DNA from 4 places in the Comamonas sp. C24C genome. Region 2 is predicted to be linked to each of the others. Evidence: predicted binding sites of a transcription regulator. Region 2 holds the regulator's gene; each other region holds the start of a gene.

The links. Region 2 encodes sigma-54, which starts transcription at its own class of promoters, with help from an activator protein. Its sites were predicted from a motif close to TGGCANGNAANCTGCTTT; they were not measured.
Region 1: ACLBXN_RS07475 (BMP family protein) is a predicted target of sigma-54. The motif match lies at 2,634-2,651, and genes of this name have one in related genera.
Region 3: ACLBXN_RS16645 (TorF family putative porin) is a predicted target of sigma-54. The motif match lies at 4,481-4,498, and genes of this name have one in related genera.
Region 4: ACLBXN_RS16320 (pilin) is a predicted target of sigma-54. The motif match lies at 5,351-5,368, and genes of this name have one in related genera.

Annotation. Positions count from the first base shown of each region.
Region 1 covers NZ_JBKFBC010000003.1:117,077-124,597, reverse strand. The annotation lists gene ACLBXN_RS07480 (NAD(P)/FAD-dependent oxidoreductase) at 124-1,398, shown strand; gene ACLBXN_RS07475 (BMP family protein) at 1,488-2,537, opposite strand; gene rpsU (30S ribosomal protein S21) at 3,017-3,229, shown strand; gene ACLBXN_RS07465 (GatB/YqeY domain-containing protein) at 3,414-3,860, shown strand; gene ACLBXN_RS07460 (LysR substrate-binding domain-containing protein) at 3,968-4,903, opposite strand; gene ACLBXN_RS07455 (tartrate dehydrogenase) at 5,033-6,121, shown strand; gene ACLBXN_RS07450 (DUF1801 domain-containing protein) at 6,239-6,700, opposite strand; gene ACLBXN_RS07445 (LysR substrate-binding domain-containing protein) at 6,791-7,521, opposite strand, start outside.
Region 2 covers NZ_JBKFBC010000005.1:18,035-25,555, reverse strand. The annotation lists gene ACLBXN_RS10690 (hypothetical protein) at 208-774, shown strand; gene ACLBXN_RS10685 (YfaP family protein) at 818-2,092, shown strand; gene ACLBXN_RS10680 (RNA polymerase factor sigma-54) at 2,174-3,775, opposite strand; gene lptB (LPS export ABC transporter ATP-binding protein) at 3,921-4,703, opposite strand; gene lptA (lipopolysaccharide transport periplasmic protein LptA) at 4,700-5,356, opposite strand; gene ACLBXN_RS10665 (thiol:disulfide interchange protein DsbA/DsbL) at 5,488-6,138, opposite strand; gene ACLBXN_RS10660 (SPOR domain-containing protein) at 6,294-6,995, opposite strand; gene argS (arginine--tRNA ligase) at 7,093-7,521, opposite strand, start outside.
Region 3 covers NZ_JBKFBC010000009.1:26,918-34,438, reverse strand. The annotation lists gene glcF (glycolate oxidase subunit GlcF) at 1-626, opposite strand, end outside; gene glcE (glycolate oxidase subunit GlcE) at 645-1,793, opposite strand; gene ACLBXN_RS16655 (ammonium transporter) at 1,927-3,279, opposite strand; gene glnK (P-II family nitrogen regulator) at 3,319-3,657, opposite strand; gene ACLBXN_RS16645 (TorF family putative porin) at 3,675-4,427, opposite strand; gene ACLBXN_RS16640 (sulfatase family protein) at 4,801-6,129, opposite strand; gene ACLBXN_RS16635 (Bug family tripartite tricarboxylate transporter substrate binding protein) at 6,243-7,235, opposite strand; gene ACLBXN_RS16630 (tripartite tricarboxylate transporter substrate binding protein) at 7,365-7,521, opposite strand, start outside.
Region 4 covers NZ_JBKFBC010000008.1:215,835-223,355, reverse strand. The annotation lists gene uvrA (excinuclease ABC subunit UvrA) at 1-2,019, opposite strand, end outside; gene ACLBXN_RS16335 (MFS transporter) at 2,246-3,418, shown strand; gene ssb (single-stranded DNA-binding protein) at 3,636-4,184, shown strand; gene ACLBXN_RS16325 (FHA domain-containing protein) at 4,498-5,217, shown strand; gene ACLBXN_RS16320 (pilin) at 5,403-5,903, shown strand; gene ACLBXN_RS16315 (hypothetical protein) at 5,983-6,294, shown strand; gene ACLBXN_RS16310 (O-linked N-acetylglucosamine transferase family protein) at 6,301-7,521, shown strand, end outside.

The DNA.
Region 1 (7,521 bases), on a different contig from region 2:
TGGCGACTGCACAGGCATCACGATCCGCGCATTTCGGGACTTTGTCAGCCCCTCAAACCCCAGTGACCGGCCATCTGGGACAATGACCGGCTTTGTTGTTCGTGCTTCAGCGCCCTGCCCGCCGTGTCCTCCACCCCACAGGTCCCTTTCCAGATTTTTGACGCCATCATCATCGGCGCCGGCGCCGCCGGCCTGTTCTGCGCGGCCCAGGCCGGCCAGCAGGGCCTGAAGGTGCTGCTGATCGATCATGCGCCCAAGGTGGCCGAGAAGATCCGCATCTCGGGCGGCGGACGCTGCAACTTCACCAACCGCGATCTGGACGTGCGTGCGCCACACAAGCATTTTGTGGGGCAGAACCCCCAGTTCTGCCGCTCTGCCCTGTCGCGCTTCACACCCGCCGACTTCATCACGTTGATGGACAGGCACGGCATTGCCCACCACGAAAAGCACCAAGGCCAGCTGTTTGCCGACCATTCGGCCGAGGACATCATCGCCATGCTGCTGGCCGAGTGCACGGCGGGCGGCGTGCAGCGCTGGCAGCCTTGCCAGGTCAAGAAAGTGGTGTTTTCACCGGCAAACCCAGACACAGAAAGCGATTGCAGCTATCAGATTGAAACCGATCGTGGCCTGGTACAGGCTGCCAATCTGGTCATTGCCACCGGCGGCCTGAGCATTCCCAAGATCGGCGCCACCGACTTCGGCTACCGGCTGGCCCAGCAGTTCGATCTGCCTCTGATCGAGCGCACACCCGGCCTGGTGCCCATGACCTTCGACGGCGAAGGCTGGCAGCCCTACGCAGGCCTGGCCGGTCTGGCCCTGCCCGTGGAAATCAGCACCGGCAGCAAAAAGGAGCGCATGAGCTTCCACGAGGATTTGCTGTTCACCCATCGCGGCCTCTCCGGTCCTGCGGTGCTGCAAATCTCCAGCTACTGGAAACCCGGCACCCCGCTGCAGATCAATCTGCTGCCTGGCGTGGATCTGGCCGAGGTGCTGGCCCAGGCCAAGCTTCACTCACGCAAGCTGGTAGCCAACGAGCTGGCCGCCCACCTGCCCGCGCGCCTGGCCGATGCCTGGGTCAGCCGCATGCCCGAGCTGCAGCGCCCCATCAACGAGGCCGGCGACAAGGCCCTGGCCAGACTGGCGGAGCAGCTGTCGCGCTGGGAAATCACCCCCACGGGCACCGAAGGCTACAAAAAAGCCGAGGTCACGCTGGGCGGCGTGGATACCAAGGTGCTGTCCCAGCAAACCATGGAGTGCAAGAGCCGCCAGGGCCTGTACTTTATAGGCGAGGTGGTGGACATCACGGGCTGGCTTGGCGGCTACAACTTCCAGTGGGCCTGGGCCAGTGCCGCTGCCTGCGCCCAGGCCATGGCGGAAAAGCAGTCGGTCCAGGCTTGAGCCACTGAAATCGGAGCGGCGGCCGCCATCAAAAAAAAGGATGGCCGAACCATCCTTTTTTGCGGGCAGCCCCAGGGCCCACCCTGCGCTCAGGCCGCAAACTCCGGGCCTTCATAGTGCTCTGGAACCTTGAGCTGCCCCGAGGAGATGGCTGCGGACGCCCTGGCCACGCGCTCGCGTACAGCGGGCGCCACTGCCTGGCCCATGGTCAGGCGCACGGCAGCCGGATCGCTCAGGCCGATCTTGCGAATACCCGGGCCGGGCGCACCGCGCTCCTGCATGTCCTTGACGGCCAAGAATGCGCCAATACCCACATCGGCCCAGGCGGAAGCAACGAACACCTGCGGGTCCACCGCGGTCCAGTCGATCACATTGCCGATCTGGCGCGTGCCCGCCTCACGGCAGGCCTGGGTCACGCCATCGCGGCCGGAGTTGAGCATGGTGAAGATCACATCGGCACCGGCTGCCATCTGGGCTCTGGCGATGCGGTGCGACAAGGCGTTGTCGTCCTGATCGCCAGAGAAGTTCGTCAGCAGCTTGACCTTGGGGTCGGTATCGCGCACGCCGGCCGCATAGGCGGCGCGGCCCTTGAGCCCCGGGGGCACGCGAATGCCCGACATATGACCGACCACACCGGTTTTGGTGGTCAGCGCCGCCAGCACGCCGGCCAGATAGGCCGACTCCTCCTGCAGCACGTCATAGCTGCAAAGATTGCTCCCCTGCACCGCGCCCTGGGTCACGACGAACTGGGTCCTGGGAAAACGCGCCGCAACTTCGGCTGCGGCCTGATTGTTCTGCCCGCCATGGGCAATCACCAGTTGCGCGCCCTGCCCCGCGAGCTGCGCGAGAGCCGGCTCCAGCAACTCCTTCCTGGGTGCCATGCCGTCGAGAAAACGGGTCTGCACGCCCAGCTCCTGGCGCGCTTTTTCCAGACCGCGCCAGCCGGCCTCCATAAAGCCCTTGTCGCTACGCGAGCCGGCAAACAGACCGCCCACCACCAGAGAATTGCCGGTCGTAGCAGCGCCCGGAGCCTGGGCCTTGCCAGCACAGGCCGTCAGCGCCAGCAGGCCGGGGACGGCGATGGCCGAAGCCATCCATTGACGACGCGAAACCGATGAGGAATGAGAAGCGCTGGACAAGATGAAAGCTCCTTGGACACGGAAAAGACAGCGATGCGCACAGGCACCAGGTCACTCGCTTCCTGACTTGGATCAAGAAACAGAGCTCTTAAACTGTATGCAATTTCCGTGCACAAGATGCTCCACACAAACCCCAGAGCCCAGCGACACCGGCATGGGCTTGGGGCAGCCCGGCCAAGGCCTGCACCTTGCGCGCAGCAAAGGCATGAAGACAGTCGCAAGCGCACAATGGCAGCGCCTGGATCGGGGCTTTGGCAACGCCAGCCTGCTGCGGCAAAGCCCTGTCATCGCGGCCCGCGCGGGACGGCTTGGCTGCACTATGCAGACGCGGCCCAAGTCTTGGTCTATAATGCTCGACTTTGCTGGCATTACCCCGTCGGCCATACTAGTTAAAAAGTGGCGGGGAAACCGCTGTACACGGCTCTCAGGCCCGATCTTCCCGAGAACCCTCTGTCAGCACAGATATATCTGGAAATTAAATGACTACCATCCGCGTCAAAGAAAACGAGCCCTATGAAGTTGCCCTGCGCCGCTTCAAGCGCACCATCGAAAAGCTGGGTCTGCTGACCGATCTGCGTGCTCGCGAGTTCTACGAAAAGCCCACAGCCGAGCGCAAGCGCAAGAAGGCTGCTGCCGTGAAGCGTCACTACAAGCGCGTTCGCAGCATGCAACTGCCTAAGAAGCTGTACTAATCGTTGATTAGGACCAGTCGGCCTTAAAACAGCCGCAAACCCGCGCTCGGGACGCCAGGCGCGGGTTTTTTGTTTTCTGGCCACTGTGCCAAGCCTGCCCGGCCGCGCAGTGACCTCCCAGCGCATGGATAGTCAACGCCGTTCACACGGCGCACCACCATTCGCCCACCCCAAGGAGAAAGCCATGAGCCTGAAAGCCCAGATTACCGAAGACATGAAGACCGCCATGCGTGCCAAGGACAGCGCACGCCTGGGCACCATCCGCCTGCTGCAGGCCGCGATGAAGCAAAAGGAAGTGGACGAGCGCATCGAGCTCGACGACGCCGCCGTCATCGCCATCGTCGACAAGCTGATCAAGCAGCGCAAGGACTCCATCGCCGCCTTCGAAGCCGCCAACCGCGCCGATCTGGCCGATGTGGAAAAGGCCGAGATGGAAGTGCTCAAGGTCTATCTGCCCGAACGCATGGGCGAAGCCGAGATCACCGCGGCCGTGCAGGCCATCGTGGCCGAACTGGGCGCCTCCGGCCCCGGCGACATGGGCAAGGTGATGGGCGCCGTCAAGACCCAGCTGGCCGGCAAGGCCGATATGGGCCTGGTGTCCGCTGCCGTGAAGGCCGCGCTGACAAAGTAATTGGCAACCGGCCTGAGCCGCCACGCGGCATCAGGCTCAAAAACAGAAGCTGCTTGCGCTTGCTGTACATATCTTTCAGATTAAAAACAGTCTGAAATTCATGTATATCAAACGATAGCAGCTTCTTTTTTCATAGCATTCCTGAATCCCGTGGGCACCTGTTTGCTGAAGAACTCCTGCAGGAACTCGACGCAGACCCGCACCTTGGCCGAGCGCTCCAGCCGCGTCGGATAGACCGCCCAGATATTCGCCTGCTGCTGCCACTCGGGCAGCAACTGCAGCAGGCTGCCGGCCTGCAGATCGGCCGCCACATCCCAGAGCGAGCGCAGCACGATGCCATGGCCGTCGCGCGCCCATTGCACGGCCATCTCGCCATGATTGGTGGACAGCGGCCCGGTCACCTTCACGCTGCGCTCCTGACTGCCCGAGCGCAGTTTCCAGACACCGAAGGGATGGTCACGCTCCTTGATGACCAGACAGTCATGCGCAGCCAGCTCGTCGAGCGTGCGCGGACTGCCACGCCGCTGCACATAGGCCGGGGCCGCGCACAGCACGCGATGGTTATCGGCCAGATGGCGCGCAATCAGGTGCGGCGCGATCTCGTCGCCCACGCGCACATCGAGATCGAAGCCCTCGGCCGCGACATCGACGATGCGGTCAAACACCTCCAGGCGCAGCTGCAGCGCCGGATATTGCGCAATCAGCTGCGACAGCGCGGGCGCCACCACATTGCGACCAAAGCCGAAGCTGGTGGACACCCGCAGCAGGCCGCGCGGCTGGCGGCGCGTCACATCCACCTCCTGCAGCAGATGCTCGACCTCGTCCAGAATGCGCTGCGCCCAGTGGTAGACGCGCTCGCCCTGCTCCGTGACAGCGACCCGCCGTGTAGTGCGATGCAGCAGCTTCACGCCCAGCTCCTGCTCCAGCAGGCGGATGCGCTTGCTGACAAAGGCCGGCGAAGCATTGTGCGCGGCCGCAGCTTCGGCAAAGCTGGCTTTGCGCACCACGGTGGTGAAGACACGCAGGTCTTCTGGCGAGGGCATTTTCTGCACGATCTGTAAACAATCAGGCCACGATCAGTCAATTGTATTCAGTTATGCAAGGTGCAAAAATACCGCCAGGCACAGGCTGAGCCGCTGCCTCGCCACCCAACACATTCACGAGAGAGCACCATGTCCACTCCCAAAAAGATTGCAGTCATCGCCGGCGACGGCATCGGCAAGGAAGTCATGCCCGAAGGCCTGCGCGCGCTGGAAGCCGCAGCCAGGCGCTTCGACCTGCCGCTGGAGTTCCACCATTTCGACTGGGCCCACTGCGACTACTACGCCGAACACGGCCAGATGATGCCCGACGACTGGAAGGCCCAGCTCTCGGACATGGATGCCATCTTCTTCGGCGCCGTGGGCTGGCCCGCCACCGTGCCCGACCATGTCTCGCTGTGGGGCTCGCTGCTTAAGTTCCGCCGCGAATTCGACCAGTACATCAATCTGCGCCCGGTGCGCCTTTTCGAAGGCGTGCCCTGCCCCCTGGCCGGCCGCAAGCCCGGCGACATCGACTACTACGTGGTGCGCGAGAACACCGAGGGCGAGTACACCGCCCTGGGCGGCATCATGTTTGAAGGCACGGACCGCGAGATCTGCATCCAGGAATCGGTCTATAGCAAGCATGGCGCCGACCGCCTGCTCAAGTACGCCTTCGATCTGGCCCAGAGCCGCGCCAAGAAGCACGTGACGCTGGCCACCAAGAGCAACGGCATTGCCATCAGCATGCCCTGGTGGGACAAGCGCGCCGACGATGTGGCCAAGGACTACCCCGAAGTCACGCTGGACAAGCAGCACATCGACATCCTGACCGCCCGCTTCGTGCTGCAGCCCGGCCGCTTCGACGTGGTGGCCGCCACCAATCTGTTTGGCGACATCCTGTCCGACCTGGGCCCTGCCACCACGGGCACCATCGGCCTGGCCCCATCGGCCAACCTCAACCCCGACCGCACCTTCCCCTCGCTGTTCGAGCCCGTGCACGGCTCGGCACCCGACATCTACGGCAAGAACATCGCCAACCCCATCGCCATGGTCTGGTCGGGCGCGCTGATGCTGGACTTCCTGGGCCGCAGCGAAGGTGCCTGGCGCCAGGCCCACGACACCATCGTGGCCGCCATCGAGCACACGATCAAGGCCGGTCCGCTGACGCCCGATCTGGGCGGCAAGGCCAACACCACCGAGGTGGGCGAAGCCATCGCCGCGGCCATCGCCAACGCCTGATGACTCCGGGCTGGCCCCAGCCGGCCCGATTCAAGACAAGAAGCACCCCGCGCAGGCTGAACCTGCACCGGGGTGCTTTTGTACGCCTGCACGCCCAGGACCACCGGCTGCGGCGACCTAGGCTTCAGACCGCGGTTTGGCTTTGGCTTGCGAAGCCGATTTCCTGGCCGACCGGGCCTGGGCATTGCGCTGTGCAGCGGCTTGCACCAGCGCCTGGAACGCTGCACCGTCGAGCGCATCGCCCACATGCAGGTCTATGGCCCGGCGCGTGGCGCCTTCAAGACTGGCATTGAACAGGCCGGCCGGATCGGCCAGGGCCGCGCCATGCGCGAAGGTCAGCTTGACCACGGCCTTGTAGGTCTCGCCCGTGCACAGAATGCCGTCCTGCGACCATACGGGCGTTCCGCGCCATTTCAGCTCTTCCACCACAGCGGGCAAGGCCTCGCGGATCAGCGCGCGCACGCGAGCCAGCATGGCGCCGCGCCAGTCGTCCAGGCTGGCAATCCTGGCATCGATCAAAGCCGAAGCCTCGGGACCGCTGACGGGCCCGGTGGAAGACGCGGGTAGCGAGGTGCTCATGGACAGCTCTCCTTCATCAATTCGGTCCCATGCGCAAGGCCCACATGGCATGTGAAACGGCGCCCTGCGGACTTGCCGATGGCGTCGGGCTCAGCCCTGTCCCCTGGCCACCTCGCGCAGGCATTCGACCAGCAAGCCCGTGGTCGGCGTCAGCGGCTGGCCGCGCAAGGTGATCAGCCCCACGGGCGGCAGATCGATGGGCACGACCAGATCCAGTATGGCCAGTGTACCCAGGGCAGCATGGCAGCGGGCCACGCCACGTGCCATGAAGGCCACGGCGCCGCGCTGGTGCACAAAGGTCAGCTGCGAGAGAAAGGACGCGGTCTCCACGATGTCGGCCGGCGGATGCAGGCCGTGGGCATAGAACTGCTGCTCCAGCTTCACGCGCAGCGAGGCCCAGGGCGGCGGCAGCACGCAGGGCTGCTCCGCCAGGGCCTGCCAGCTGGCCGCGCCCGGCGCCAGCAGCGCATGACCGGGCCGCACCACGGCCACCATGGGATCGTCGTACAGCGCCTCGGTCTCCAGGTCGGGCGCGGCATAGCCGGGCTCCAGCCGTCCCACGAACAGATCCAGTTCGCCCAGGCGCAGCTTGGGCAGCAGGCGCGTCAGATCCCCTTCCTCCACCATCACCGTGGTCTGGTCCGAACGCGCCTTGAGCCGCTCCACGGCGCTCGCCAGCAGCACCGGCGTGGCCACCACCATGGCACCCACGCTGGTGCGCCCGCGCGCGCCGCTGGCCTCGGCGGCCATCTCGTCGCGCGTTCGTTCGAAACCGGCCAGCACGGAGCGCGCAAACCGCACCATGCTGACACCCGCTGCCG
Region 2 (7,521 bases):
CGGCATGGATATTGATTAATCGTAAACCTCTCTCACTTCAATTAAAGGGTTTACCCTTAATAATGGATATTTCTTAAAAGAGGCCGATAGAATTTTTTCACCTGTTAAGAATCACAGGAATAGGTCTTTTACCAAATAGCAGTAGGGAGTGATATTTATGCATTATCAATCACGAAAGTTTTTAACCATCCACCGAGGAGAGCGACAGTGCTGAAAAACATAAAAATGCTATTGATTGCATCCCTCGTGGGATCAATCGTTGCCTGCGGGGGCGGCGATGGTGACAGCAACGGAGGAGGAGGTGGCGGCGGCACTCCGCCAGGCCCTGGCGTGACTCAAACTCCTGCTGAAAAAATAGCGGAACTTGAGTCGTCCGGAGAAATTCCCAAGTTGGAACGTGGCCCTGATATCAGCGGACCCGACAGCAATACCAGCGGTATACGCGACGATATCGAATCACTGCTGGCCGCCGAATATACCGGCGCCCGACTCGCCGCCGCGATGCAAACCGCAAGAGCCTTTCAAAAGGCCTTGCTCGTCGACACCGAGGACATCAATGCGGTCAAGGCCATCAGCAAAGAGATTTCACGAGGCATCAACTGCATATATTCCCAATTTGATGGTGCCGATGGCTCCAAGCAGCCGGCCCGGGTCGCGCAAGAGCTGGAATCGATGACGACCAATACCAAGGACCGTTTATTGGCATATCTGAAATACAACAAGGCACTTGATGGAACGTCCTCCGCTTTGCCAGAGGGAGATACCTGTGAATAAGATTCTCAAAAAATGCACATGCATTTTTCTGTCATTCATTGTCGTGAGCACCCCGCTCACCGGTGGCGCCCAAGTCGTCAACCCCGATACGAATCTGTGCCGGGAAACGGGGATCGCCTTTGCCTTTCTGAACGGTGTCCAAACCACCGAATCGCAGGCCAATCGAGCCCTGCAGGAGCTCAAGCGCATTCACGGCCAGACCGCCCCCGGCGGCGATCAGATCAAGTATGAAACCCTGTACAACTATTCGAACGGCTTCGAGGATTTCGTCGAAACCTTCGAGCAGCGCCTGCAGGAGCAGGAAGGCTTGCTGGCAGGCCGGTACGAGCTCTTCTTCGAGGCCCTGAATGGTGGCGGCTCATGGTGGAGCAGCATCGTCAACACTGTGTCGGCAGCGACCGGATTGCTCACGGGATTCGTTGACTGGTACAAGTCGGCAGCCATCAGCCAGCTCACCTCCTTGCTGGGCAATCCGCCGACGCTTGCCAACTATATGGAGCATCAATCGCGCATCGACAACTGGATTCTCGAAGGCAAGAAGATTCTCTTTGTCGCCCACTCTCAGGGCAATCTGTTTGCGAACGCTGCGTATGCCTATGCGGCACCGAAATCCGCTGCAGGCTCGGTGAAGGTGGTGCATATTGCGCCGGCATCGCCCACGCTCAACGGGGAACACACCCTGGCGGATCTGGATCTCGTCATCAATGGCCTGAGAGCCGTGGGCACGGTGGCCAGCATCACGGACAGCATTCCCGGCTATCTGCTGCGCCCCGCCGGTATGAATGGCGAGAAAGACCTGCTCGGTCATGGCTTGATCGAGATTTACATCAACCCGGGCCTGGAGATCTCCAACCGCGTGAAGAGCCACATCACGACCGCACTGTCGACACTCGTGGCTCCGCCTGCGCAAGCGACATCCGGCTTTTTCACCACCACCCTGACATGGGACGGCAGCGGTGACGTCGACCTGCACACCTATGAGCCATCAGGCTCGCACGTCTACTACCGCAACATGCGCGGCGCCAGCGGCTATCTCGATGTAGACAATACCGTCGCCTACGGACCCGAGCATTACTATGCATCCTGCGATTCGGCAAGGCTGCAGGAAGGTACCTATCGAGTCGCCATCGCCAACTACGCCAGAGCCGCCGGCAGAACCGCCACGGTACAGGTCGCATCCTGGGATGACGGCGTGCTGGGCACCAAGTCGGTCACCCTGGGCGCAGCCACCGGCGACAACCCGGTCTACGCCATGTTCAATGTCGTGGTGAGCAAGAACGCCCAGAACGGCAAGTACTCCGCAACCCTCACCCCCTGAGCGACGACGCACATCCAGCCCGAGGCAAACGGTCTTCACCAGGCCGCTTGCCTTTTTTGCTCCTAGCCGCGCGGCGATTCGCTACAGCGCCTTGCGCAGCGTGGTCGTGGGTATCTTGAGCTGCTCGCGGTATTTGGCGACGGTGCGGCGCGCACACTCAATGCCCTGCTCCTTGAGCATGTCGGCCAGCTTGGCGTCTGACAGCGGCTTTCTGGCATCTTCGGCATCGACAAACTGTTTGATCAGCGCACGCACGGCCGTGCTGGAGGCACTGCCGCCGGTTTCCGTGCCCAGGCCCGAACCGAAGAAATACTTGAGTTCGAAAGTACCTTGGGGCGTGGCCATGTACTTGGCCGTGGTCACGCGGCTGATGGTGGATTCGTGCAGGCCCAGCGTGTCGGCGATATCGCGCAGCACCAGCGGGCGCATGGCCAGCTCGCCATGCACAAAGAAGTTCTTCTGCCGCTCCACGATGGCTTCGGAAACACGCAAGATGGTGTCGAAGCGCTGCTGGATGTTCTTGATGAACCAGCGCGCCTCCTGCAGCTGCTGTTGCAGCGCCGCATGACCGTCACTGTTCTTGTGGCGACGCAGCACTCCGGCATAGATGTCGTGCACGCGCAGACGCGGCATGACCTCGGGATTGAGTTGCACGGAAAAGTCCGCCCGGCCCGAGCCGGAGCGCACCGGGCGCACGATGACATCGGGCACCACGATATGGCGCTCCACGTCCACAAAGCGCCGCCCCGGACGCGGCTCCAGTCTGGCGATCAGGGCCATGGCCTCGCGCAGCTGTTCCTCGCGCGCGCCGCACAGGCTGGTGAGCTTGCGCAGATCGCGCCGCGCCAGCAAGTCCATGGGCTGGGCACAGATGGCCTGCGCCAGCAGCAGCCGGCTCATATGCGCCTCGGTCGTACCCTCGTCCTCGGCCGTGCGGATCAGATCGCGCAGCTGCAGTTGCAGGCACTCGGCCAGATCGCGCGCGCCTACGCCCACCGGCTCCAGGCTTTGCAGCAGCTTCAGCGCAATGGCAAAGTGCTGCTCCAGCTCCTCGCGCTCTTCCAGGTCGTCGCCGGCCAGACTCTGCGCCAGCTCCTGCAGGGAATCCTCGAGATAGCCGTCGTCGCTGAGCGACTCGATGAGAAAGCGCAGCGCCGCCGTGTCTGCCGCGCCCAGATGCAGGCTCAGTGCCTGACGATGGAGAAAGTCGGTCAGGCTCTGGTGCTCGCGCGCCAGATCGATGGCATCGGTTTCGTCATCGCCGTCGCGGTTACGTGTGGAGCTGCTGGCCGAGGGCGTATCCCACTCGCTGCTGGATTCACCGCCCCATTCCCCGTCCTGGCCGTCCATGCCGTCGGCCTCCCAGTTCAGCGTTTCCGGGGTTTCGGGGCTCGGCGTTTCCGCTACTGTTTCAGTAGCTAATTGCGCTTGTGATGCCTCTTTTTCAGAATGAATACTATCTGAAACACTGTATTCACTGGCGCTAGCAGCTACATCTACAGGAGCATCTCCCGCAGTTTCGGCCTCATCGCCCGCACGCTCCAGAAAAGGGTTGTCGACCAGCATCTGCTCGACTTCCTGCGCCAGCTCCAGAGTGGAGAGCTGCAGCAGCTGAATCGATTGCTGCAGCTGCGGCGTCAGCGATAAATGCTGCGAAACGCGTAGCGAGAGACCTGGCTTCATCGAGGCGCGGCTCCCAGACAATCATTGCAAACGCGCGCAGTGCTATGGGTTTGCCGCCGGGCCGCCCCAAGGCAAACCCCGGCGCAGCCGGTCAGGGCCCCTTCCGGGGGCAGCGACCACACAAAGTGAGGGAGCGTGGGGGTCATCACATCCTGAAATGTTCGCCCAGATAGACGCGGCGCACATCGGCGTTCTCCACGATCTCCTCGGGCGTGCCTTCGGCCAGCACATGGCCGTCGCTGATGATGAAAGCGTGGTCGCAGATGCCCAGCGTCTCGCGCACGTTGTGGTCGGTAATCAGCACGCCGATGCCGCGCTCCTTGAGGAAGCCGATGATGCGCTGGATCTCGATCACCGCAATCGGGTCGATACCGGCAAACGGCTCGTCAAGCAGGATGAAGCGCGGCTGCGTGGCCAGGGCACGCGCGATTTCCACGCGCCGGCGTTCGCCGCCGGACAGCGCCAGCGCCGGTGACTGGCGCAGATGCTCGACGCGCAGCTCCTGCAGCAGGCCGGTGAGGCGCTTTTCGATCTCGTCGCGTGTCAGAGCCTTGCCCTGCTCGTCCTTTTGCAGCTCCAGCACGGCGCGCACATTGTCTTCCACGCTGAGCTTGCGGAAGATGGAGGCTTCCTGGGGCAGATAGGACAGGCCCAAGCGCGAACGCTGGTGAATCGGCATGCCGCCCACCGGCTGGCCGTCGATGAAGATCTCGCCACCGTCGCTGCGCACCAGGCCCACGATCATGTAGAACGATGTGGTCTTGCCCGCACCGTTGGGGCCGAGCAGACCGACCACCTCGCCTTTTTGCACGGACAGCGACACATCCTTGACCACTTTGCGGCTGCCATAGGACTTGGCCAGATGCTTGGCCTCCAGGCGGCTGTCGGACTCGCCGCTGCGGCTGCTGGAGAAGGTCGGATCGCTCATTTCTTCTCGTCGGCTTTCTCGCCGCCCAGCGTCATGCTCGGGCGCAGCTGGGTGGCAGGTGTGGCGGGCTTGGGCTGTGCGCCCGGCGTACCGTCCTTGGGCGCCATGATGGCGCGCACGCGACCGCCCTGACCCACGGAGGAGCTAGGCAGGCCGCCGCTAGTCTTCTGACCATCGACGGTATAGACGTCGGTGATGTTGTTGTAGACGATGATGGAGCCCGTGACCTGGTCGCTGAGCTGGCCGCCACGGTAGCGGCGCATCTCGCCACGGCGGATGAACTTGACGATATCGGCCTTGCCGTCGTATTCGATGACTTCGCCTTCGCCTTCGATGAACTCTTCGGGCTGGCCGGCCACGGTGTCGCGCTTCTGACGGAAGAAGGCACGCTTGCCGGGCTCGGCCTTGATCACCCCGTACTGATAGCCCTCGGCATCCTGACGCACATCAAGCTGGGCGCCGCGCAGAACGATGGAACCCTTGGTCATCACCACATTGCCGGTGAAGACGCTGGTCTGCTGCAGCTCGTCGTGACGCAGCGCATCCGCCTCGATATTCATGGGCTTGGCGCTGTCGGCCTTTTCGGCATGGACAATGCCGGTCGCTGCTGCCAGGGCGCAGGCCAGCGCAAGAGGTAGGAGTGTTTTTTTCATGGAAGGCACGTTTCTTGCATCCATTGTAGTCATTCCCTTTTTGCAACTTGCGTAAAAAACCACCCACAAAAAAGCCCGCGCTACGGCGGGCTTGCTGGGCATCAAACGTCGTTGGCGTCCGAAACCTTGCGTCAGGCCTTGCGGCTGGAGGCGATCAGCGCATTGACCACGCGCAGCACATTGTCCATATTGCCGGCCTTGGTGCCGTCCGTGTAATAGCGGCCGGCCACGCCCATGGCGGGCACGCCTTCCACGTCGTACTCGTTTTGCAGCTGGGTGGCCTTGCGCACCTGGTTGGCCACAGTGAAGGAGTTGTAGACCTCCTTGAACTTGGCCAGATCCACGCCCTGCTTGCCGATCCAGTCAAAGATGGCCTCATCGTTCTTGAGCGGGTTGCGGTCCACGTGAATGGTACGGAACACCTTGGCGTTCAGCTGGGGCAGCAGGTTCATGCCTTCCAGTGCGTAGTACAGCTTTTGCTGGGGCACGAAAGAGGCATTGAAGGCCACGGGCACCTGGCGCACCACCACATCGGCGGGCTGGGTCTTGGCCCAGGCTTCGAACTGGGGCTCGAAGGCATTGCAATGCGGGCAGCTGTACCAGAAGAACTCGATCACCTCGACCTTGCCGGCCGGCGCGCTCACGCTGGCGGGCTTGCCCAGCTTGATGTAGTCCTTGCCTTCCCGGGGCGCAGCACCCTGGGCCCAGCTGGAGGATGTGCCCAGAGTCAGGGCACCGGCGGCGGCTGCCGAGGCAGCCAGAGAGAATTCGCGACGTTTCATCTAAACAAACTCCTGTATCAGGTCTGCAGTATCAGAGCCCAGCGGCCCCAAAAAGTTCAGCAAAGTCCTAAATCTCGCACCCGCTGTCCGGGACGCCTCGGGCCGCTGCCCGAGGGCTCCACAGACAGAGGCTGCACAACGCCTCGCAGGGCCGATTATCGCGCCGCACGCACCAGGGTCGAGTCCACGCCCGCGCCGTCGAGCTTGCCCTTGAGCTGCTCGGCGTCGTCACGCTTGCTGAACGGCCCCACGCGCACACGGAAAACGGTGATGCCGTTTTGCTCACGCTCGCTGATGCGCGACTCCCAGCCCAGCATGGCCAGCTTGGCACGCTGCGCTTCCGCTTCGCTCTGGCCGCGGAAAGCGCCTGCCTGCACAAAGTAGTTGAATGCCGAGTCCGAGGACGATGCGGCCTGGGCCGCCTTTTCCTTGTCTGCACGCGCCTTTTCAGCCTTGTCGGCCGCTGCGGAGCGTTCCTTGACCAGATCACCCAGCGGATCGCCCGATCCGGGCTTGGCCGTCTTGTCCGGCGTGGCGGGTGCCGGCGGGGTGGTGACTCCGCCGGTTGCGGTGGGCTGCACGGCAGGCGTGGGCGGTGTCACCGTCACATCGCTGGGCGGGACGGGCGGCGTCACCGGCGCCGGTGCGGGCTGGCGGCTTTGCAACGGTGCGTTGGGGTCCCAGTTCTTGTTGCGTTCGGCCTCAGCCGCATCGCGCTGAGTGTTGTTGCCACCCTTGTTGAGGAAGGGCACCGGTACCTTGGTCACATAGATGGCCACGGCCAGTGCCGCAGCCAGACCGATGACCATGCCAAAGATAAGCCCCAGGATGGTTCCACCGCGTTGCTGGTTCTTCATATCAGTCGCTTAACGCTTTCTGCTTCGATTGTTCCGTTCTCAGATCCATCGCCCCCGCTGCACAACCGTCAGGGGAGCGATGGCCAGAAAACCGGGATTACATGCGCTCGGGCGCGCTCACGCCCAGCACCGCCAGACCATTGTGCAATACCTGGGCCGTGGCAGCGACCAGGGCCAGACGTGCGAGCTTGACCTTTTCGTCGTCCACCAGAATGCGCTCGGCATCGTAGTAGCTGTGATAGCTGGAGGCCAGATCGCGCAGGTAGAAGGTCACGTCGTGCGGCGCGTTGCCTTCGGCAGCAGCGGTCAGCATCTCGGGGTACTTGGCCAGCAGCAGCATCAGGGCCTGGGCCTGCGGGCCTTCCAGTGCGGACAGGTCCACGTCCTTGAGCGCGGGCACGCCAGCGCCGCCGGCTTCCTGCCAGGCGCGCAGCACGGACTGGATACGCGCATGGGCGTACTGCACGTAGTACACGGGGTTGTCGTTGTTCTGGGCCACGGCCAGATCCACGTCGAAGGTGTATTC
Region 3 (7,521 bases), on a different contig from region 2:
GCGCCGCAGCAACCGGCCTTGTCGGCAATCACGGTCTGCACGCCCATGGCGTCCAGCACGCGGGCCGTGGCGTAGTTGATGCGCGGCATCATGGCAGGCTGCACGCAGCCTGCCAGCAGCAGCACCTTGCGCGCATGTTCCCGTGCGGGCCAGGCCCCGGCATCCTGGGTGGCCGGTATTTTTTCGCCCAGCGACTCGGGCAGCAGGCCTTTGACGGCGCGGCCCAGCTTCAACGCGGGGGCGAACAGCGGGGAGTTCATGCCCTCCTTGAGCAGCCAGCGCTGCAGCTTCTCGCCCGTGGGGCGTTCGACCTGTTCATCGACGATCTTGCGGCCGATATCGACCAGATGGCCGTACTGCACGCCGCTGGGGCAGGTGGATTCGCAGTTGCGGCAGGTCAGGCAGCGGTCCAGGTGCAGCTGCGTGGCCCGCGTGGGTGTCTGGCCTTCGAGCACTTGCTTGATCAGATAGATGCGGCCACGCGGGCCGTCCAGCTCATCGCCCAGGGTCTGGTAAGTGGGGCAGGTGGCGGTGCAGAAGCCGCAATGCACGCATTTGCGCAAGATGGCTTCGGCCTCCTGGCCTTCTGGCGTGGCACGGTATTCGGGCGCGAGATTGGTTTGCATGGGGTGCTGTCCTTGTTCTTACCAATGCGCCGAGAGACGGTTCACATTGAGAATGCCGGCGGGGTCGAAGGCCTGCTTGAGACGGACATGCAGCTGTGCCGATGTGCGGCCTGCCGGGCTGGCCTGTGCATGCGTGTCGAGATCGCTATTGGCGCTTGTCTGGCTGCCTTCCTCGGCCCTGAAAAGCGAGGCGGAGCCACCGGCTGCCTGCGCCAGCTGCTGCAGGGCTGCGGCGGCCGAACGCGGGGCCTGCACCCAGCGCTGTGCGCCATGCCAGTCGATCAAGGGGCCGCCGGCATCGCCGGGCAATTGCAGCGGTGCTGCGGTCGCGGGAACGGACAGACGCCACAGACAATGATTGGCAGCGCGCTGTTGGAACCAGGGCAGGCTCAGATCGCGGCTGGCGCTCCAGTCGGCGGCGACGGCATCATTGTCCAGCCGCTCGCCACCCAGGCGCAGCGTGGCAGCCTGCACGGCCGCGCGGGCACCGCGCAGGCGCAGATACAGCGTGCCCTTGCCGTCTTCTTCCAGCCAGTTGCTGGCATTGAGCGGCAGCGGCTGACCGCCCCAGTGATTGAGCCAGTCCAGTGCCTGCGCCTGGCTGCAGGCGTCAAAGCGCAGCGTGGCCTCGGCTGGAGCCACGGGCAGGACCTTGAGGCTGACTTCGGTGATCAGGCCCAGCGTGCCCCAGCTGCCCGCCATCAGGCGCGAGACGTCATAGCCGGCCACATTCTTCATGACCTGGCCGCCATAGCGCAGCAGCTCGCCCTGACCGTTGATCATCTCCAGGCCCAGCACGAAATCGCGCACTGCGCCCACGCTGGCGCGCGACGGGCCCGACAGGCCTGCGGCGACCATGCCGCCCACGGTACTGCCGGCACCCAGGTGCGGCGGCTCGAAGGCCAGGCACTGGCCCTGGGCGGCCAGGCTCGCTTCCAGCTCGGCCAGCGGCGTGCCGGCGCGCACGGTGACCACCAGCTCGCTGGGCTCATAGCTGACGATGCCGCTGAGCGCGCGCGTGGACAGCGGCTCGCCCTGCAGGCGCAGGCCGTAGAAGTCCTTGCTGCCGCCGCCGCAGATGCGCAGCGGGGTCTTGTCACTGGCAGCGGCGCGAATGCGCTCGCTGAGCTGATTGATTTGGCTGGTGGCTGAATCCATGGCCTGCATGGTAGCCGGGGCGCCCCCGGGGCAGGAAGGGCCGATCTTTGATTTTTTTGAAAAGCAGGCGTGAATAAAAAAAGCCCCGCAGCTTGCACTGCGGGGCAACGTAATGAAACTGAACTTGCGAAGAGCCTGCCGATTAGCGGGTGTAGGCCACCTCACCATGGGAAGTGATGTCCAGGCCTTGGCGTTCGGACTCTTCCGAGACACGCAGACCCACGGTCAGATCGGCAATCTTGTAGGCCACGTAGGAGACCACGCCGGACCAGACGATGGTCACCAGCACGCTCTCGACCTGCACCCACAGCTGATGGGCCATGTTGTAGCCCTCGGGCTCGATACCGCCCAGACCCTTGGCGCAGAACACGCCGGTCAGGATGGCACCCAGGATACCGCCGACACCGTGGACGCCGAACACGTCGCAGACGTCGTCGACCTTGAGCAGGTGCTTCAGGCCGGAGACGCCCCAGAAGCACAGAGGGCCTGCGATGATGCCCATGACGATGGAGCCCATGGGGCCGACGAAACCGGCAGCGGGCGTGATGGTCACCAGACCGGCCACAGCACCCGAGGCAGCGCCCAGCATGGAGGCCTTGCCGCGCAGCAGCGCTTCGGCCACGATCCAGGAGATGGCGGCAGCGCCGGTCGCCAGGATGGTGTTGATGAAGGCCAGGCCGGCAATGCCGTTGGCGGCACCGGCAGAGCCGGCGTTGAAGCCGAACCAGCCCACCCACAGCAGGGAAGCGCCCACCATGGTCAGCGTCAGGCTGTGAGGAGGCAGGGCTTCCTTGCCGAAGCCGATGCGCTTGCCCAGCATGTAGGCACCCACCAGGCCGGCCACGGCGGCGTTGATGTGCACCACGGTGCCGCCAGCGAAGTCCAGTGCGCCATCGGCACCCAGCAGACCACCGCCCCACACCATGTGGGCCATGGGGATGTAGCTGAAGGTGAACCACAGCACGGAGAACACGATCACGGCCGCGAACTTGATGCGCTCGGCGAACGCACCCACGATCAGCGCCACGGTGATGGCGGCGAAGGTGGACTGGAAGGCCACGAACACGTATTCGGGGATGGTCTTGAGCATGGACGACAGCGTGTCAGGCGTGATGCCCATGAGGAACAGCTTGTCGAAGCCCGCGAAGAACTTGCCTTCCCCGCCAAAGGCCAGCGAGTAGCCGTAGATGGCCCACAGCACGGTGATCAGCGAAAAGATCACGAAGACCTGCGCCAGCACGGACAACATGTTCTTGCTGCGCACCAGGCCGCCGTAGAACAGTGCCAGGCCGGGGATGACCATCAGGATCACCAGCATGGTCGAGGTCAGCATCCAGGCGGTATCGCCGGCGCTCAGGGTGGGAACAGCCTCGGCTGCGGCTTCGGCCACAGGTGCTGCTGCGGCGGCTGCGGTGGCGGCTTCCTGGGCAAAGCCAGCAGCGCTTGCAGCCAGCAGGCCCAGTCCCAGGCCTGCGCTCAATAATTTCTTGGTCATGGCAATCTTTCTCAAAACGGTTCCAGAGAGACTGAGCCTTTACAGGGCCGCGTCGCCGGTTTCTCCTGTACGGATACGGATCGACTGCTCCAGCGCCTGCACAAAGATCTTGCCGTCGCCGATCTTGCCGGTGCGGGCCGCGCCCTCGATGGCGTCAATGGCGGCGTCCACCAGATCGTCGGCAATCGCGGCCTCGATCTTCAGCTTGGGCAGAAAGTCCACCACGTACTCGGCACCGCGGTACAGCTCGGTGTGACCTTTCTGACGGCCAAAGCCCTTGACTTCGGTCACGGTGATGCCTTGGACACCGATTTGAGAAAGAGCTTCACGCACTTCGTCGAGCTTGAAGGGTTTGATGATGGCGATCACCATTTTCATGACGTGCTCCTGAAAAATTAGAAAGTCTTGGAGAGCGTCAGAATCAGACGCGCCTTGTTCACATCGCCGAAGTAGGCCTTTTTGTTGGCGCCGGTCACCGCTGCTGCTGCAGAGAAGCCGTCGCCCAGGTCATAGGCACCACCGACGCTGTAGTCCACATAGTTGGGAACGCCCAGGTCCTTGATGTCGCTGGAGAAATGGGTGTAACCAACTGATGCTTTCAGTGTCACCTTGGGCATCACTTCCTGGCTGTAGGAGAACTGCAGATAACCGGTGTTGCGACCCTTGAGACCCGAGCCCGCCTTGGCGCCGGCCCAGCCGAAGTAGTCCTTGGACACCGTGTGCGAGTACTTGGCCGTGAACGGACCATAGGTGCCGGAGCCGTAGATCTCGGTGGTGTTGCCGTTGGCATTGCCAGAGTAGACATAGGTCAGCATGCCCACGTCCCAGTCCACATCGGCGGCCTTGAACTTGTAGCCGCCGTAGAAGTCGGTTTCCAGCGAGTTGCCGGGCAGCCAGTCCACGGAGGAGTTCCAGTTGCCGACGTAGAAGCCGCTTTCGCCGAACGTGTAGTCGAAGCCGCCTTGCAGCGCAGGCTTGATGGCCTTGGTGCGGCTGGCGTCCTGGTCCTGACCGCGGAACTTGTAGTTGGTGGTCAGGGCGACGTTGGCGGAGAGCTGTGCATGGGCCCACATGGGGGCGACAACGGCGCAGGCCAGGGCAGCGGTCTTGGCGAAAGTCTTGAAACGGCTTGCAGCGGGACTAGGCATTCAGGGTTCCTCCGGTTTGAAAATTTCGTGGCAAAAATCTCGGATGAACTCTTAAAGCACAGACCGTGCCAGTCTCTGCGGCCGCCGCGGCGCGGTTCGCCGTCATCGGGCTGAAACAGGCAGCGGGCCATAGCTGTCGAGTACAAAAAGCTACGAATTTTCACAATCACTGAGCGCAACTTTCGCCACCTGGCTGGTGGGCTGGATGGACTGCACCAAAACGGTGCGTTTTTGCGATGCACCGCCATGGCCCGGCTTTTGCGCGGCTTTTTGCACCAAACAGGTGATTTGCAAGTGAGTGCATGCTCTTTGTTTGGGCGCAGACGCAAAAAAGCCCACCGCCAGGGCGATGGGCTTGCAGGTCGCGCGCAGCTCAGAAGCTGGCCTGCGGCAGGTCTGCCTTGGTGAATACCAGCGAGACCTTGGCTTCCTCCGGAATCGGCGGCAAGTCCTGATTCCAATGCTCCCAGGCGCTGCGCAGCTCGGCCAGCTTCCGGGGCTCGCGATCACGCAGATTGGCGCGCTCGCGCGGGTCGTTGCCGATGTGGAACAGGTACTCGATGCCTTCGATCTGCAGATATTTCCAGTCGCCGCGTATCAAGGCCTTTTGCTCGCGGTGCTTCATGCGCCAGGCCAGGTCGCGCTCGGGCACCCAGCTTTGATCCTGCATCAGGGGCAGCAGGCTGATGCCGTCCAGCGGATAGTCGGCATGTGCGGCTACGCCCGCTGCAGCCAGGAAGGTGGCCGACCAGTCCATGGTCAGGCTGGGCGTGTCGCAGACGGCACCGGCCGTCATGCGCGCCGGCCAGCGGGCCAGCAAAGGCACGCGGATGCCGCCTTCGAGCAGGTCCATCTTCTGGCCCACGAAAGGCCAGGTATTGGAGAAGCGCTCGCCGCCGTTGTCGCTGGTGAAGACGATGAGCGTGTTCTCGCTCATGCCTTTTTCCTCCAGCGCATCCAGCAGCCAGCCGATGCCTTCGTCCATGTGATGGATCATGCGCTGATAGGTGTCGATGGAGCCGCCGTCGATATGCTTGCCCATGCCTTGCAGGCGTTCGGACTCGGCGCGGTCCTCGCGCGTCAGCCAGGGCCAGTGCGGCGCGCTGTAGTGCAGCGAGAGGTAGAAGGGCTGCTCGGCCGTCTGGCGCTTGACGAAGTCCACGGCGCGGCGGCTCAGCAGATCGGTCAGGTAGCCGTCTTCGGTGTGCGGCTCCTCGTTGCGCCAGAAGTCGGGGCGCCCGCGCGGATCGCAGTGGGCGAAGTAGTCGGCGCCGCCGGCGTGAAAGCCGTAGAACTCCTCGTAGCCCGACAGGCGCGGGCCGAAATGCGGAGGGTAGCCCAGATGCCATTTGCCGACCAGGGCCGTGGCGTAGCCGGCATCGCGCAGCAGCGAGGCCACCGTGGGGTGATCGGGCGGCAGGCCCAGCACCTTGTCGCCATGCACACTGGCGATGGGTTCCTCGGCCGCACCGCGCAGGCGGTACTGCCAGCGGCCCGTGGCCAGCGCAAAGCGCGTGGGCGAGCACACCGAGGAGTTGGAGTAACCGCGCGTGAAGCGCAGGCCCTGGGCGGCCATGGCGTCCAGGCGCGGCGAGACGTCGGTGGCGTTGTTGTGTGCATCGCGCGCACCGGTGCAGCCCAGGTCGGCATAGCCGAGGTCATCGGCCAGGATGAAGATCAGGTTGGGGCGGGAGTCGGTCATGGGAGAGCGGAGAACATTCAAAAACAGGAGCTTCTATCGCCTGTTAACAAAGGATTCTGAATAGATTTGATGCTGAAAATGTTTAGTGACAAGCGATAGGTGCTCCTCAAATATCAGGGCTTGAAGCCTGAGCGCTGCACCACCGGCGCCCATTGCGCGCGGTAGGCCTTGAGCATTTTTTCCGTGTCCTGCGCGCTGCTGACCACGGGCACCAGGTTGGAGGCGGCGAACTTGTGCTGCGTGTCGGCTTCCTTCATCACCTCCTGCACCAGCTGGGACAGGCGCTGCACCGTGGCCGGCGCCATGCTCTGCGGGGCAAACAAGGTGTTCCAGCCCGTGCCGACCAGGTTCACGCCCAGCTCCTTGAGCGTGGGAATGCCGGGCGCCATGGCACTGCGGCGCTCGCCCGAGGTGGCCAGCACGCGCAGCTTGCCCGCTTCGTGCTGGGCAATCTGGGTGTCGAAGGTGTCCACGGCGATGGGGATCTGCCCGCCCATCAGGTCGGTGAGCAGCGGGCCCGAGCCCTTGTAGCCCACGACCTCGACCGGCACCTTGGCGGTCTCGCCCAGCATCAGCGCGAAAAAGTGCGGCAGGCTGCCCGTGGCCGGTACGCCGAAATTGGCCTGCTGCGGATTGGCCTTGAGCCAGGCCAGCAGGTGCGGCAGCTCCTTCACGGGCACGGCGCTGGCGACGGCCAGGCCGAATTCGTAGCGGTTCACCTCGCTGATGGGGCGGAAGTCCTTTTCCGGGTCGTAGCCCGAGTCCGGGAACACCAGCGGCGCCACCACCATCACGGCGGGATTGGCCAGCAGCACGGCGGGCTGGGAGGCGGGCGCGTTCTTCACGTACTGGGCCGACAGACGGCCGCCCGCGCCGGGCTTGTTTTCCACGATCACCGGGCTGCCCAGCCGGGCCTGCAGGCGGTCGGCCACGATGCGTGCCACGCGGTCGGTGGCGCCGCCGGGCGGATAGCCGACCACCATGCGCAGCGGTGTCTTGTTGGGAAACAGGGCATGGGTCTCCTGGGCCTGCAGCGCGCCGCTGCCCAGCAATCCTGCGCTCAGGCCGAGCCCCGCCGCGAGCTTGCCGAAGATTCTTCTTTGCATCGTCATGTCTCTCCTGGTCTGTGATCCGCGCCGCGGTCTCACGCCATTGCTGATGGGAAAGTGGGCAGTGTAAGTGCGCGTCGACACCGGGCAGAACAGCTCGGGCGGGCGGCGGCCAGGCCTGCGGCCTCAATCGGGTTTCAGATTGATCTTGCGGGCCAGCGCTTCCCATTTGTCCGAGATCTCGCGCACCCTGGCCTGGGCCTGCTCGGGGCTGCTGCCCACCATCTCGATATCCACGGCCTTGACCCGCTCCTGCTGCTGCGGCGAGCGGATGGCGGCATCC
Region 4 (7,521 bases), on a different contig from region 2:
CACCTTGCTCGCGGACTCCCGCTTTTTCGCGGCCGTGACGGGAAAGCGCGATGCGCTTTGACTGGCTTCGGCTTCACTGTCCTTGCGCAGCACGGGCAGCCAGGCGGTGCGCTGCCTGGGCACGGGAATGCTTTGTACGCCGCTCAGGTAGCGGCCAGTGGGCGAATCGGGGCTGGCCTTGATGTCCTCATAGCTGCCCTGGGCCATGATGCGACCGCCATGCACGCCGGCGCCCGGACCCATGTCGATGATCTGGTCGGCCGCCCGCATCATGTCTTCGTCATGCTCGACCACGATCACGCTGTTGCCGATATCGCGCAGGTGCTCGAGTGTCGCAATCAGCTTGTCGTTGTCGCGCTGGTGCAGGCCGATGGAGGGCTCGTCCAGCACATACATCACGCCCGTCAGGCCCGAGCCGATCTGAGATGCCAGGCGAATGCGCTGAGCCTCGCCGCCCGAGAGCGTGTCGGCGCTGCGGTCCAGGCTCAGGTACGAGAGGCCAACGTCGTTGAGGAAGAGCAGGCGCGAGGCGATCTCGCGCACGATCTTGTCCGCAATCTCGGCCTTGGCGCCGGCCATGCTCAGCTGCTTGAACCAGCCCAGCGCATCGGCCAGCGTGGCATGGCTTACTTCATAGATGGAGCGGGCCTGCTCGCCATCGCCCACGCGCACAAAGCGCGCTTCGCGGCGCAGGCGCGTGCCTTCACATTCGGGGCATTTGCGGATGCTGCGCAGCTTGGCCAGATCGTCGCGCACGACCTGGGATTCGGTCTCGCGAAAGCGGCGCTGAATATTGGGGATGATGCCTTCGAACGGATGCGACTTGATGAAGGCTTCGCCCTTGCGCTCGCCGCTCTCGAAAACATAGTTGAACTCCATGGACTCGTCGCCCGAGCCAAAGAGAATCACGTTGCGCACCTTCTCGGGCAGCTCCTCGAATGCCGTCTCGGTGCTCACGCCATAGTGTTTGGCCACGCTCTCCAGCATGGAGAAGTAGTAGTTGTTGCGCTTGTCCCAGCCCTTGATGGCTCCGCTGGCCAGACTCAGCGACGGGAAGGGCACGACGCGGTCGGGGTCGAAGGCCTCGCTGTTGCCCAGACCGTCGCAGGCTTGGCAGGCGCCCATGGGCGAGTTGAAGGAGAACAGGCGCGGCTCGAGCTCGGGCAGGGAGTAGTCGCAGAGGGGGCAGGCGAACTTGGCGCTGAACAGATGTTCCTTGCCACCGTCCATTTCCAGCGCGATGACACGGCCGCCGGCATCGGCACCGCCGGCGCGCAAGGCGGCCTCGAAGCTTTCGGCCAGGCGCTGCTTGATGTCTTCGCGCACCTTGACGCGGTCTATCACCACATCGATGTTGTGGCGCTCGTTCTTCTCCAGCTTGGGCAGGGACTGGGCGTCGTAGATCTGCCCGTCGACGCGAAAGCGCACATAGCCCTGGGCCTGAAGCTGCACGAAAAGCTCGGCGAACTCGCCCTTTTTCTCGCGCGCCAGGGGGCCGAGGATCATCAGCTTGGTGTCTTCGGGCAGCTGGAGCACGCTGTCGACCATCTGGCTGATGGTCTGGGCCTGCAGCGGCAGATTGTGGTCGGGACAGAACGGTGTGCCGGCACGGGCGTAGAGCAGGCGCAGATAGTCGTTGATCTCGGTCACCGTGCCCACGGTGGAGCGCGGGTTGTGGCTGGTGGCCTTCTGCTCGATAGAAATGGCGGGCGACAGGCCCTCGATCAGATCGACATCGGGTTTGTCCAGGCGGCCCAGAAACTGGCGTGCATAGGCCGAGAGGCTCTCCACATAGCGACGCTGGCCTTCGGCGTACAAGGTGTCGAAGGCCAGACTGGACTTGCCCGAGCCCGACAGGCCGGTGATCACCACCAGCTGGTTGCGGGGGATGTCCAGGTCGATGTTCTTGAGGTTGTGCGTGCGTGCGCCGCGAATGGCGATGCGTGTCTGCGCCAGAGAACGGCCCAGATAGAGGCTGTCATCTTGGACTTCAGAGGGCGAATCAGGCTTCAGGGACACGGGCGCTCCAGACGGGGAAAACTCTCCATGATAGTCAGACGGGCTTGCGCGTGACTAGATGATTCATGTTCACGGACAATCTACGGTTTTATTTCCTCTCTTTTGCCCGGCAGTGATTTAGTTAACCTGGGCATAAGACTTTGACTCTTGGCAAAATCTGAGCGTGAAAAAAATCAATACCTCCCCCAGCGCGGGCACGCAGGGCACGGACAAATCCTCCACCACCATGACCTCCCAGGAACGCCGCTCCAGCGGCGCCCTGGCGCTGATCTTTGCGCTGCGCATGCTGGGCCTGTTCTTGGTGCTGCCCGTCTTCATGCTGGAGGCACGCAAATACCCGGGCGGTGACGACCCGGCCATGATCGGCTTGGCCATGGGTCTGTATGGTCTGACCCAGGCCCTGTTCCAGCTGCCCATCGGGCTGGCCTCCGACCGTATCGGCCGCAAGCCGGTCATTGTCGCCGGCCTGCTGGTGTTTACGGCGGGCAGCCTGATTGCGGCCATGGCCGACTCGCTGACCGGCCTGATGGCGGGGCGTGCCATTCAGGGCGCGGGCGCCGTGTCTGCTGCGGTCACGGCCTTGCTTGCCGACTTGACGCGCGATGGCGTGCGTACCAAGGCCATGGCCCTGGTGGGCGGCAGCATCGGCCTGATGTTTGCGCTGGCACTGGTGCTGGCACCGCTGCTCAACGCCTGGATTGGGTTGTCCGGCATCTTCGGCCTGACCTGCGCGCTGGCGCTGGCCGGCATTGCCGTGGTGCTGTGGGTGGTGCCGCCCGAGCCCAGGCAGCATGCCGATGCGCCCAAGGGGCGGTTCAGCGAGCTGCTGGGCCAGTCCGATCTGCTGCGCCTGAATTTCGGTGTGTTCATTCTGCATACCGTGCAGATGTCCATGTGGGTTGCCGTGCCGGCCATGCTGGTGCAAGCCGGTCTGGCCAAGGAGCAGCATTGGCACATCTATCTGCCGGCCGTGCTGCTGTCCTTTGTTGCCATGGGCTTGCTGTTTTCCATGGAGCGCAAGGGCAGGCTGCGCACCGCCCTGCTGGGGGCCATCGGCCTGGTGCTGGTCGTGCAGCTCGGTCTGGGCATGTTGGCCGCCAGCGGCACCATTCCTACGGTCTGGTGCATGGCGCTGCTGATGTTTCTGTTCTTCTGCGGCTTCAACGCGCTTGAGGCCACCCAGCCAAGCCTGGTCTCGCGCATGGCACCGGCGCCGCTGCGCGGTGCGGCCTTGGGTGCCTACAACACCTTGCAGTCGCTGGGACTGTTTGCTGGCGGTGCTGTCGGCGGTGCTGTCGCCAAATTTGCGGGTGTGCCGGGCCTGTTCATCATGACGGCGGTACTGGTTGCCCTGTGGCTGGCCGTGACCTGGCCGCTGCGCCCGGTAGGTCGTCACTGAGGCGCCGTGCGCCTTCCCACCGGTAGCTGATGCTGGCGGTGCAAAGACTCAGTCTCTTGCTCAGCTGCCTGCGCGGAGTTGCCGGAGCGACCGGCATGGCCGATATGGGATATCGGGAAATCCCGTGCTCTTCAGGGCGGGCTTGGGGCAGAATACGAGCTTCATTGGTTTGGGACCTTTCTTGACTGCCCGGGCCACTTTTTGAAAAGGTATTTCTATGGCATCCGTCAACAAAGTCATCATCGTCGGCAATCTGGGCCGTGACCCTGAAATGCGCACCTTCCCCAGCGGCGATCAGGTGGCCAATGTGACCATCGCCACCACGGACCGCTGGCGCGACAAGAACACCGGTGAAAACCGCGAAGCCACCGAATGGCACCGCGTGGTCTTCAACGGCAAGCTGGCCGAAATCGTGGGGCAGTATCTGCGCAAGGGCAGCCAGGTCTATGTCGAAGGCAGCCTGCGCACCCGCAAGTGGACCGATCAGGCCTCCGGCCAGGAGCGTTACGCCACCGAAATCCGCGCCGACACCATGCAGATGCTGGGAAGCCGCCAGGGCGGTGGTCAGCAGCAAGGCGGCTACGGCGGCGACGATGGTTACGGTGAAAGCAGCTATCAGGCACCCAGCCGTCCGGCTCCCGCGCCCATGCAGCAGCGCCCCGCACCGGCACCCATGCAGCAGCGTTCTGCTCCTGCTCCCATGGCTCCTCCTCCCCAGCGCGCTGCGTCGGGGTTTGACGACATGGATGACGATATCCCGTTTTAATTCAGAGACAGGCGGCAGTTGCCGCTTTCCAGGAATCTGCAAAAGCCCGCGCTCCCATCAGCGTGGGCTTTTCTCATGCGGTGAACGGAGAGATTGCAGGAGCAATTCCATAGATGTTGCAGGCAGATGGCAGCAGGGTTGAAAATTTCAATGGGATCGCTGGCTTCATCGAATTAGTGAAATAAGATGCTGCATCCAGGCGCGTTTCATCCAGTTACGATTAGGGGGCGGGCGCTGAATCACACACTCAAGTGTGAGGGATCTCTGCCAGTGCAGCCAAGCGGGACTTGGCGTTTCCTCAGGAGCTTCGAGCATGCCGACTTTGGTCATCTCAATCGACGGCGCAGTCATCAAGGAAGTGCAGCTCACCAAGGAGCGCACGACCGTGGGTCGTCGTCCTTATAACGACATCGTGATCGAGAATCTGGCGGTCAGCGGCGAGCATGCCGTGCTCACCATCACTGGCGGCAAGGTCAGCATCGAGGACTTGCGCAGCACCAACGGCACCTATGTCAATGGCCGTGCCATCCAGAAGCAGTATCTGCTCAACGGTGACCTGCTGGACATTGGGCGCTACAAGATCCGTTTTCTCGACACTGTGATCCCCGATACCAATATTTCGTCTGCCCCGGGCGGCAAAAAGGCGGCGCTGGCGCACATTTCCGAAGAAGCGGACAGCGGCCATGCCAAACTGGCCAGCCCTTCCGGGTTTGGCGAGATCTCCAGCTTCAGTTCCACCATTCAGGGCTCGCTTGCCGCACTGCCGGAGCGTCACGCCGTGATTCGCATGCTCACCGGCAGCCTGGCAGGCAAGGAAATAGCGCTTTTCAAAGTCGTCACCACCCTGGGTAAGCCTGGAGTAGCCATCGCTTCCATCACCCAGAAGCCTCATGGCTTTGTGCTTACCCAGCTGGAGGGTGCCAGTGAAGACCTCAAGCTCAATGGTCAGGTAGTCGGACCTCTTTCCGTGCCCCTGCTCAATGGCGATACGGTGGACCTGGCGGGCAGCACCATGCGCTTTGTCGTGGAGTGACTGGCTTGACGGGCGTTAAGTATCTGACAAATTTGTCACCGCTTGCGATCGGATTGCCAAAATTGTTACTCAAACTCGCGTGAATGTTGCCAAACGTGTTGTCTTGTGTGGTGCTTTCAACCGGTCAGCTTGTTGGCATGCCGCTTGCTTCATAGCCTGGGTCTCATCCAACTAGGGAGTTTGAAATGAAGCGTTCCATTCAAAAGGGTTTCACCCTGATCGAACTGATGATCGTTGTCGCGATCATCGGTATTCTGGCTGCCGTGGCTCTGCCTGCTTATCAGGATTACACAGTCCGAGCCAAGGTCGTTGACGGCTTGTCTTTGGCAGCCTCAGCAAAAACTGCGGTGGCTGAAAATGCCGCGAATGCTTCGCCTTTTAAGTCGGGTTGGATTGCTCCAGGTGCAACCAAGAATGTCAACAAAATTGAAATTGACGATACTACCGGTAAAGTAACAATTACTTATCAAAATGCCATTGATGGTGGTAAAACATTGATTCTGACGCCTCTTGATGGCTCGCGCGACGCAGGTGTTGCGTTGGCTGGAACTTCAACTGCCTCAACAATTCCGACGAGCGGTTCTATTACTTGGGTTTGTGCTGCTGCAAGCAGTACTGTCACGAATACTGCTGTTGGTAAAGGTACAATCAATCAGAAGTATGTACCTGCAGAGTGCCGTAGCTAATTAAGTGCACTGAAAAAAGATATTGAATTAATTCAACTAAAAGCATGCCGACTTCGGCATGCTTTTTTATTGGAGCTTTATGCTGAATAAATGGCTTGGTGCTGATGTATCAAAAGAATTTGGTGTAAACATGGCAATGCTGCTTGTTAAAGCTGCATCCAAGGAACAGAGCAAGAAAAGAATAAAACCTTTGAAAAAAGAAGAGAAGCGCTTTGATTCAGCGCTTTTTTCCATCGAGAAACAGTTAAATAACTTCATTTCCATCAATAAGCTGAATATATACTCCAAGGCTCAGATGGGTAGTTCTTTTAAATTTACACTTTTGGAAAATGGATTCGAATCAGATGTGGCAAACTCCATGACCACATGGCTGCTTCTTCGTTGTAAGTAATTAGATATGCTGCAGATTCTAAGAAAGATTCTTAAATCGAAAAAGTCCGGCAATGAAAGTAAAAAACCAAAGCTTAATGTAATTGAGGATAGCTCCAACTTTCAATTGGGTAATTCTGCAATGGCTCAAGGAAACGTTGATAAAGCCATTGATTACTATCGTCGACATGTTGCAATTTTCCCTAATTTAGTTAATGGTTATGTTGGGCTTGGATATGCATTGACAGAGAAAGCGAACTGGTTAGAGGCTATTAATGTCTTGGAGAAGGCTCTGTCAATCAATGCGGAAAGTAGTAGCGCTAATTTCCTCTTGGGGCGTGCATATTTTAATGTCGATGATCTATTTTCTGCCGAAAAATATTGGAAGCGAGCAAATTTTTTAGATCCGAAAAATGAGGCTATTTATGCTGATTATTGTTTTTTGTTATTTAAAAATGGGAGAATAAAAGATGCAATTTCTTTGATTGAAGCTGGCATTGAGAATTTTCCAGATAATTCTCAGTTTTATTTTTATTATGGAAACTTATTGGCGGAAACTGGTGATTATGCGAGTGCAGTTATGCACTATAGAAATTCTGTAAATCTTGGAGATCAGTCGCCTGGGCTTTATGCAAGCATGGGGGCTTGTTTGATTCAGACAAGTAGACATGATGATGCAATTGATGCTTTGAAGAAGGCAAAAGCACTAGATCCTAGTTCGGCAATAGCTGCAAGCAATTATCTGTTGGCTATTCAGTACAGCAAAAATATTTCAATGGCGGAAAAATTTTCCGTTGCTCAAGAGTTTTCGAAGAGTTTTGAAGCAGAGTTGGAGGATGAATGGGGAAATTATCATCAATGCGATGATGCTTTGGTGAGTAGGAAATTGCGAGTAGGATATGTTTCTGGAGACTTTCGTGCACATTCGTTAGCATTCTTTTTCGAACCGATTATTAAAAATCACGATAAATCAAAGTTTGAAATTTTTTCCTATTACTCGTATCCTACAATAGATGTGGTTTCTGAAAGAATAAAAAGAGAATCAGATCAATGGATTCCATGTTATGGGATGACAGACTCTGAATTGGCTTCCCGCATCCGAGAAGATGAGATTGATGTGCTAATTGATTTGTCGGGTCATACCGGGAATAATCGATTGCTAACTTTCGCGAGAAAACCAGCTCCTGTGCAAATGACATGGCTTGGCTATCAAGCGACTACCGGGTTGCGAGCAATAGATTATCGTATT